One region of the Pseudomonas sp. C9D1 genome, then DNA from elsewhere that is predicted to be linked to it. Evidence: predicted binding sites of a transcription regulator. Region 1 holds the regulator's gene; the other holds the start of a gene.
The links. Region 1 encodes sigma-54, which starts transcription at its own class of promoters, with help from an activator protein. Its sites were predicted from a motif close to ANTGGCATNNANNTTGCTNT; they were not measured.

Region 1 (4,022 bases):
AACATTCGCCCGGAAAGCTTCATGGAGCGCCAGACAACTGCCCCCGCAGACGAGAACGCCATCGACTTCTATGTGGTCAATGCCACCAGCGTGCAATATCAGGAAGACGGCAAGCGTCACTACGAGATGACCGCTGCCAAGCTCGAACACGTCAAATCGAGCGACACCACCCTGCTGACCAATCCCGACCTGCAGCTCTACCGCGGCACCGAGTTCCCGTGGCACGTACAGAGCGAGCGCGGCGAAGTCGGCCCAGAAGGTGAACAGGTGGAGCTGATCGACAAGGTCCGCGTGGAGCGCACCGACGCCAAGGGCCGACCAACCATTCTCACCACCAGCCGCCTGACCGTGTTCCCGGACAGGGAATATGCGGAAACCCAGCAAGCCGTTAGAATCGACGCCGCCAACGGGGTTACCACGGCACAAGGAATGAAAGCGTACTTGAATGACAGCAGGATGATCCTGCAGTCCAACGTAAGAGGCCAGCATGAGGTTCGTTAAAACCCTCCCCCTACTGCTCAGCCTGGGTGCCGCACTCGGAAGTGCCAGCGCCTGGGCGCTGCCCAGCGACCGCGATCAGCCGATCCGCGTCCAGGCGGACAGCGCCGAACTCGATGACAAGCAGGGCGTGGCGGTCTATCGCGGCGACGTGGTCATCACTCAGGGCACCCTGAAGATCACCGGCGACACCGTGACCATCACCCAGAACGCCCAGGGCGAGCTGGAAGTCTTCACCTCGGTGGGCAAGCCTGCCTACTACGAGCAGAAGCCTGCGGTGGACAAGCAGATCGTCAAGGCCTACGGCATGACCATCCAGTACTTCGCTGCCAACGAGCGCATCGTGCTGATCGACCAGGCCAAGGTGATCCAGGAAGGCAACACCTTCGAAGGCGAGAAGATCGTCTACGACACCCAGCGCCAGATCGTCAACGCAGGCCGCGCCACGGGCACCAACGTCGGCACTCCGCGTCCGCGCATCGACATGGTCATCCAGCCGAAGAAGAAAGAGCAGCAAGCGGGACAAGCAGAGTAATGGCGACCCTCAAAGCCCAGCACCTGGCGAAGAGCTACAAGAGCCGCCAGGTCGTCCGTGACGTCAGCCTGTCCATCGACAGCGGCCAGATCGTCGGCCTGCTCGGCCCCAACGGTGCCGGCAAGACCACCTGCTTCTACATGATCGTGGGCCTGGTGAAGGCCGATCAGGGGCGCGTGCTCATCGACCAGCAGGACGTCACCCACCAGCCCATGCACGGTCGCGCCCGCGCCGGTATCGGCTACCTGCCCCAGGAAGCCTCGATCTTCCGCAAGCTCAGCGTGGCCGACAACATCATGGCCATCCTCGAGACCCGCAAGGAGCTCGACCGCGCCGGTCGTCATCGCGAACTGGAGAGCCTGCTGCAGGAGTTCCACATCAGCCACATCCGCGACAGCATCGGCATGAGCCTGTCCGGTGGTGAGCGTCGTCGCGTGGAAATCGCCCGCGCCCTGGCCACCGCCCCCAAGTTCATCCTGCTCGACGAACCCTTTGCCGGTGTCGACCCGATTTCCGTGGGCGACATCAAACAGATCATCCATCACCTCAAGGCCAAGGGGATCGGCGTGCTGATCACCGACCACAACGTCCGCGAGACACTGGATATCTGCGAAACCGCCTACATCGTGAATGATGGCCAGCTCATCGCCGAAGGCAGTGCAGAAGAGATCCTGGCCAACCAACTGGTCAAGGAAGTCTACCTGGGGCACGAATTCCGCCTCTGACGGACCAGCCCTGCGCGCAAAATGTTGCGGGCAGTAGAAAAATCATTCAAGGTCAGGCATATAATTTGCTTCCTGGTGGCGCTTCGGCGCCCTGTAGTGGATGGCGCATGTGCGCCGGCGAATAAGGTGCTAAGCCCTCTGCCATGAAACCATCGCTAGTCCTGAAGATGGGCCAGCAGCTGACGATGACCCCGCAGCTGCAACAGGCCATTCGCCTACTCCAACTGTCCACCCTGGATCTGCAGCAGGAAATCCAGGAGGCCCTGGAGTCCAATCCCATGCTCGAACGCCAGGAGGAAGGAGAAGACTTCGACAACTCCGACCCCATGGCAGAAAGCGAGCAACTGCCCAACTCCGCCAGCCAGGAATCCAGCTTCCAGGAATCCAGCGTCCCCACTTCGGAGAGCGAAAGCCTCGAAGACGGCGAATGGCACGAACGCATCCCCAGCGAACTGCCCGTCGACACCGCCTGGGAAGACGTCTACCAGACCAGCGCCAGCAGCCTCCCCAGCTCCGATGACGACGAGTGGGACTTCACGTCCCGCACCTCGGTGGGCGAGAGCCTGCAAAGCCACCTGCTGTGGCAGCTGAACCTGGCCCCCATGTCCGATACCGATCGCCTGATCGGCGTCACCCTGATCGACTGCATCAACAATGACGGCTACCTGGAGGAAACCCTCGAGGAAGTCGTGGAAGCCTTCGACCCCGAGCTCGAGATCGAACTCGACGAGGTGGAAGTCGTCCTGCACCGCATCCAGCAATTCGAGCCCGCCGGCGTCGGCGCCCGCGACCTGCGCGAGTGCCTGCTCCTGCAACTGCGCCAACTGCCCGCCAAGACCCCATGGCTGAGCGAGGCGCAACGCCTGGCTGGCGACTATCTCGATGTTCTCGGCAGCCGCGACTACAGCCAGCTCATGCGCCGCATGAAGCTCAAGGAAGACGAGCTGCGCCAGGTGATCGAGCTGATCCAGGGCCTCAACCCCCGCCCCGGCTCGCAGATCGAAGCCAGCGAACCCGAGTACGTCGTGCCGGACGTCATCGTGCGCAAGCACAATGAACGCTGGCTGGTGGAACTGAACCAGGAAGCCGTCCCGCGCCTGCGCGTCAATCCGCACTACGCCGGCTTCGTCCGCCGTGCCGACTCCAGCGCCGACAACACCTTCATGCGCAATCAGCTGCAGGAAGCCCGCTGGTTCATCAAGAGCCTGCAAAGCCGCAACGAAACGCTGATGAAGGTCGCCACCCAGATCGTCGAGCACCAGCGCGGTTTCCTCGAGTACGGCGACGAGGCGATGAAGCCCCTCGTCCTGCACGACATCGCCGAGGCAGTGGGCATGCACGAGTCGACCATCTCACGCGTCACCACCCAGAAATTCATGCACACCCCGCGTGGCATATACGAACTGAAATACTTCTTCTCCAGCCACGTCAGCACCTCCGAAGGCGGTGAATGCTCGTCTACCGCCATCCGCGCGATCATCAAAAAACTGGTCGCTGCGGAAAATGCCAAAAAGCCGTTGAGCGACAGCAAGATCGCTGGTTTACTGGAAGCACAGGGTATCCAAGTGGCCCGCCGCACAGTCGCCAAGTACCGGGAATCCCTCGGGATAGCGCCTTCGAGCGAACGCAAGCGGCTGATGTGACGCGGATTGATCCACGCCAAAGTGTTCCGGTGGCAGGCCCGTTAGCCTGTCTCTTACACACGGGCAATAAGGAGAAAGCGGTATGCAAGTCAACATCAGTGGACATCAACTGGATGTGACCGACGCCCTGCGCGACTACGTTGTCGAGAAGTTCGACAAACTGGAGCGCCACTTCGACAAAATCACCAATGTGCAGGTGATCATGCAGGTGGAGAAACTGAAGCAGAAGATCGAAGCCACCCTGCACATCGCCGGTGGTGAGGTCGTAGCCAATGCGGAGCATGAAGACATGTACGCGGCCATCGACCTGCTCACCGACAAACTCGACCGTCAACTGATCAAACACAAGGAAAAGCAGCTGAACCGCCAGCAGGGCGCCACCGCCCGCTGACATTCCCCTTCCTATGATCCGACTTGAGCAAATCCTGACCCCCGGCCGTTCCCTCGTGAACGTGCCGGGCGGCAGCAAAAAACGTGTCTTGGAACAGATCGCCAACCTGGTTGCTCGCGAACTTCCCGACCTCGACTCGCAAGATATCTTCGAAAGCCTGGTCGCCCGGGAGAAACTCGGCTCGACAGGATTCGGCAACGGTATCGCCATCCCCCATTGCCGGCTTCCCG
Region 2 (4,022 bases), on a different contig from region 1:
GTGGAGGTCGCTCTTTACCTCCACCAGCGGTGTCCCTCCAACGCAGCGGCCTTCACCCATTTCGTGAATGAATTCCCACGACGATAGGTCGAGGCAAGGAGTGGCCCCGTAGGGCGGGTGCAACCCGCGTGTGGCGCGGTGCTGTGATTGCCGGGTTTCACCCGACCCACGCCCTGGGCGAATGAACTCGCCCCTACAACGCGTCTACCGCCACTTCCACCGCATCGCCGTTGACCCGTACCGGCCAGGTGCGCAGGCGTTGTTCGGGGTATTCCAGGCAGCTGCCGTCTTCCAGGCGGAAGTGCTGCTTGTACAGCGGCGAGGCGATCACCAGGTCGCCCTTGAGCTGGCCGACGATGCCGCGGCCGATGACGTTGGCGCCGGATTTCGGGTCGCGGTTGTCGAGGGCGAAGACGCGCTCGCCGTCCGCCTGGGGCAGGTGGAAGAGGGCGACCTGCTCGCCATCGAGCCAGGCGACCACGCCGGAGTTGGCCACCAGGTCGTGGCGGCTGCACAGCGGGCGCCACTGGGTGGCGGTGGAGGTGTCGAGTTGCAGGGCGTTGGATGGGCTCATCAGAGTGCCTCCTCTGTGACGGGGATCAAGTGGAGTTCGCGTGCGCTGAGCGGCCGGCGCTGGCCGCGTTCCTGGACGAAGTGGATGTCCGGGTCGCCGCGCCGGTCGTTGACGAAGGTGCGGAAGCGCTTGAGCTTCTCCGGGTCCTTCAGGGCGTTGGCCCATTCGCATTCGTAGCGGTCCACCACCAGCTGCATCTGCGCTTCCAGCTCGGCGCCCAGGCCGAGGCTGTCGTCGAGGATCACCGCCTTGAGGTAGTCCAGCCCGCCTTCCAGGCTCTCGCGCCACACCGAGGTGCGCTGCAGCTTGTCGGCGGTGCGCACGTAGAACATCAGCACGCGGTCGATGGCGCGCACCAGGCCCTCGTCATCAAGGTCGGTGGCGAACAGCTCGGCGTGGCGCGGGCGCATGCCGCCGTTGCCGCAGATGTAGAGGTTCCAGCCCTTCTCGGTGGCGATCACGCCGATGTCCTTGCTCTGTGCCTCGGCGCATTCGCGGGTGCAGCCGGAGACGGCGAACTTGATCTTGTGCGGCGAGCGCAGGCCCTTGTAGCGGTTCTCCAGGTGCAGGGCCATGGCTACGCTGTCCTGCACGCCGTAGCGGCACCAGGTGCTGCCGACGCAGGACTTCACCGTGCGCAGGGACTTGCCGTAGGCGTGGCCGGTCTCGAAGCCGGCGGCGATCAGCTCGCCCCAGATAGCCGGCAGCTCGTGCAGCTGGGCGCCGAACAGGTCGATGCGCTGGCCGCCGGTGATCTTGGTGTAGAGGTCGTACTTCTTCGCCACCTGGCCGAGGACGATGAGCTTGTCCGGGGTGATCTCGCCCCCGGCGATGCGCGGCACGATGGAGTAGGTGCCGTTCTTCTGCATGTTGGCCATGAAGGTGTCGTTGGTGTCCTGCAGCGGCACCAGTGCCGGGTCGGTGATGGACTGGTTCCAGCAGGACGCGAGGATCGAGCCCACCGCCGGCTTGCAGGTGTCGCAGCCGGTGTGGCCACGGCCGTGGCGGGCCAGCAGTTCCTCGAAGGTCTGGATGCCCCCCACCCGCACCAGTGCGTAGAGCTCCTGGCGGGTGTGGGCGAAGTGTTCGCACAGGCTCTTGTCCACGGCCACGCCCCGGGCGCTCAGCTCGTGCTCGAACACCTGCTTGAGCAGGGCGCTGCAACCGCCGCAGCCGGTCGCGGCCTTGGTCTGCGCCTTGAGTTCGCCGAGGTCGGTGCAGCCGGCGTCCACCGCGCAGCACACCGCGCCCTTGCTGACGTTGTGGCACGAGCAGATGGTCGCGCTGGCCGGCAGGGCGTCGGCGCCCAGGGTCGGCGCGGCGTCGCCGAGGGGCAGGATCAGGCCCGAGGGCTCCGCCGGCAGCTTGATGCCGTTCTGGGCGTATTGCAGCAGGGTGTCGTAGTAGCTGTTGTCGCCCACCAATACCGCGCCCAGCACGTGCTGGCCATCGGCGGACACCACCAGGCGCCGGTAGCTGGCGCTGGTTTCGTCGATGAAGCGGTAGCTGCGCGCGCCGGGGGTGGCGGCGTGGGCATCGCCGATGGAGCCCACGTCCACCCCCAGCAGCTTGAGCTTGGTGGACATGTCGGCGCCGGTGAAGGGCTCGTGGGGCTGGCCGGCCAGCAGCGCGGCGAGATTGCGCGCCATGTTGTAGCCGGGGGCGACCAGGCCGAAGACGCTGCCGTTCCAGGAGGCGCACTCGCCGATGGCGAAGATCGCCGGGTCGCTGGTGCGGCAGTCGTTGTCGATCACCACGCCGCCGCGCGGCGCCACCTCCAGGCCGGCGGCGCGGCCGAGGGCATCCTGGGGGCGGATGCCGGCAGAGAAGACGATCAGGTCGGTTTCGAGGAATTCGCCGTCATTGAACTGCATGCGGTAGGCGTATTCCTCGCCGACGACGATCTCCTGGGTGGCGCGCGACAGGTGCACGCCCACGCCCAGGGCTTCGATGCGGGCGCGCAGGGCGGCGCCGCCGTCGGCATCCAGCTGCACGGGCATCAGCCGGGGGGCGAACTCCACCACGTGGGCCTCCAGGCCCAGGGACTTCAGCGCGTTGGCAGCCTCCAGGCCCAGCAGGCCGCCACCCACCACCACGCCACGGCGGGCGCTGGCGGCGGCCTCGCGGATGCCGTCCAGGTCGTCCAGGGTGCGGTAGACCAGGCGCGAGCGGCCCTCGGCTCCGGGGATCGGCGGCACGAAGGGGTAGGAGCCGGTGGCCAGCACCAGGCGGTCGTAGGGCTGGCGGCCCGTCGCGGTGACCACCTCGCGGCGCTCGCGGTCGATCTCCAGCACCGCCTCGCCCAGGTGCAGGTGCACGCCGTAGCGGGCATAGAGGCCGGCGTCGCCCAGGGCCAGGGCTTCGGCATCCTTGCCGGCGAAGTATTCGGAGAGGTGCACGCGGTCGTAGGCGCGTTGGCGCTCCTCGCCGTAGACGTGCACCTGGTAGCGCGCCAGCGCACCGCGTTCGATCAACTGTTCCACGCAGTGGTGACCGACCATGCCGTTGCCGATGACGACCAGGATCTCGCTTTTGATCGGGGTGACGATGGCGTTCATGTGCCTTCCTCTGTCGAAGCCGCTGCCGGGGCGTGCGGAAAAAAACGCAAAAAAAAACGCCTGGAACCGTCTAGCGGCTCCAGGCGCCTTTGCCTGGTGTTCGTGTGGTGTGCGGAAGGGCCGCGCGGGCGTCGTTGCCCTGGCCCTCCGTCCCGGTGGGTGGGTCATCGGCGACCGCCCGGGAGGCTCCTGCGGGGCTGTCCCCTCAGTGCCGAGGGAGCAAAAGCAGGTTGCATGCCAGGTGCCGGGGCGGCGGGTGCGCGAGGGGGATGCAGCCCTTGCGGGGCAAGGAATGCAGCGTTGCGAGGGGCGCTGGCGATGGCGTGGATTCAGCCCGCTGCGGTGGCGCCTGGCTGAACCATAACGGGGCGGGTCGGCGCGCTCGTCCCTTTTTTGGAGCAGCGCGCCGGGGTGGTCACTTCAGCAGTTCGGGGTCGAGCATGTCGCATTCGAAGCTCAGCCAGCCGCCTTCGGCATTGGCGTCGCCACCGGTGATCGGGCCGTAGTAGGACAGGCCGTTGTTCAGGGTGATGCACACATGGGTGGGCTCGTCCGGGGCGGCCAGTTGGCCGTTGAAGTGCACCTTCATCACGCCGGAAGTGACGGTCTCCAGGCCGACATCCACGGCGGCGTTGTCCACCGCCTCGTTCTCGCGGCCATGGTGTTCGGCGCTGACGGTCAGGGTGACGGTGTCCTGGTACATGGGGGATCTCCAACAGGGGAAGGCGCGAGGCCGGAATGCCGCTAGGGTATGCCAGCGCCGGGTGCGCGGCCATGGATGGCGGCGAAAAAAACGCGCCCGCGCGCCCGGCAAGCGATACCCGCCCTACGATCGAGCCCCCTGTCGCGGGTTTCACCCGCCCTACGTGATGAGTCGCTGGCCCCCCGTA

Region 2: a site for sigma-54 is predicted at 3,355-3,374, ahead of nirB (nitrite reductase large subunit NirB). Genes of this name have one in related genera too.

Annotation. Positions count from the first base shown of each region.
Region 1 covers NZ_JBSZIE010000001.1:540,132-544,153, reverse strand. Annotated here, with positions in the region: gene lptC (LPS export ABC transporter periplasmic protein LptC) at 1-501, shown strand, start outside; gene lptA (lipopolysaccharide transport periplasmic protein LptA) at 488-1,033, shown strand; gene lptB (LPS export ABC transporter ATP-binding protein) at 1,033-1,758, shown strand; gene ACXI0U_RS02510 (RNA polymerase factor sigma-54) at 1,902-3,401, shown strand; gene hpf (ribosome hibernation-promoting factor, HPF/YfiA family) at 3,484-3,792, shown strand; gene ptsN (PTS IIA-like nitrogen regulatory protein PtsN) at 3,806-4,022, shown strand, end outside.
Region 2 covers NZ_JBSZIE010000002.1:749,486-753,507, forward strand. Annotated here, with positions in the region: gene nirD (nitrite reductase small subunit NirD) at 194-574, opposite strand; gene nirB (nitrite reductase large subunit NirB) at 574-3,132, opposite strand; gene ACXI0U_RS11735 (hypothetical protein) at 3,548-3,835, opposite strand.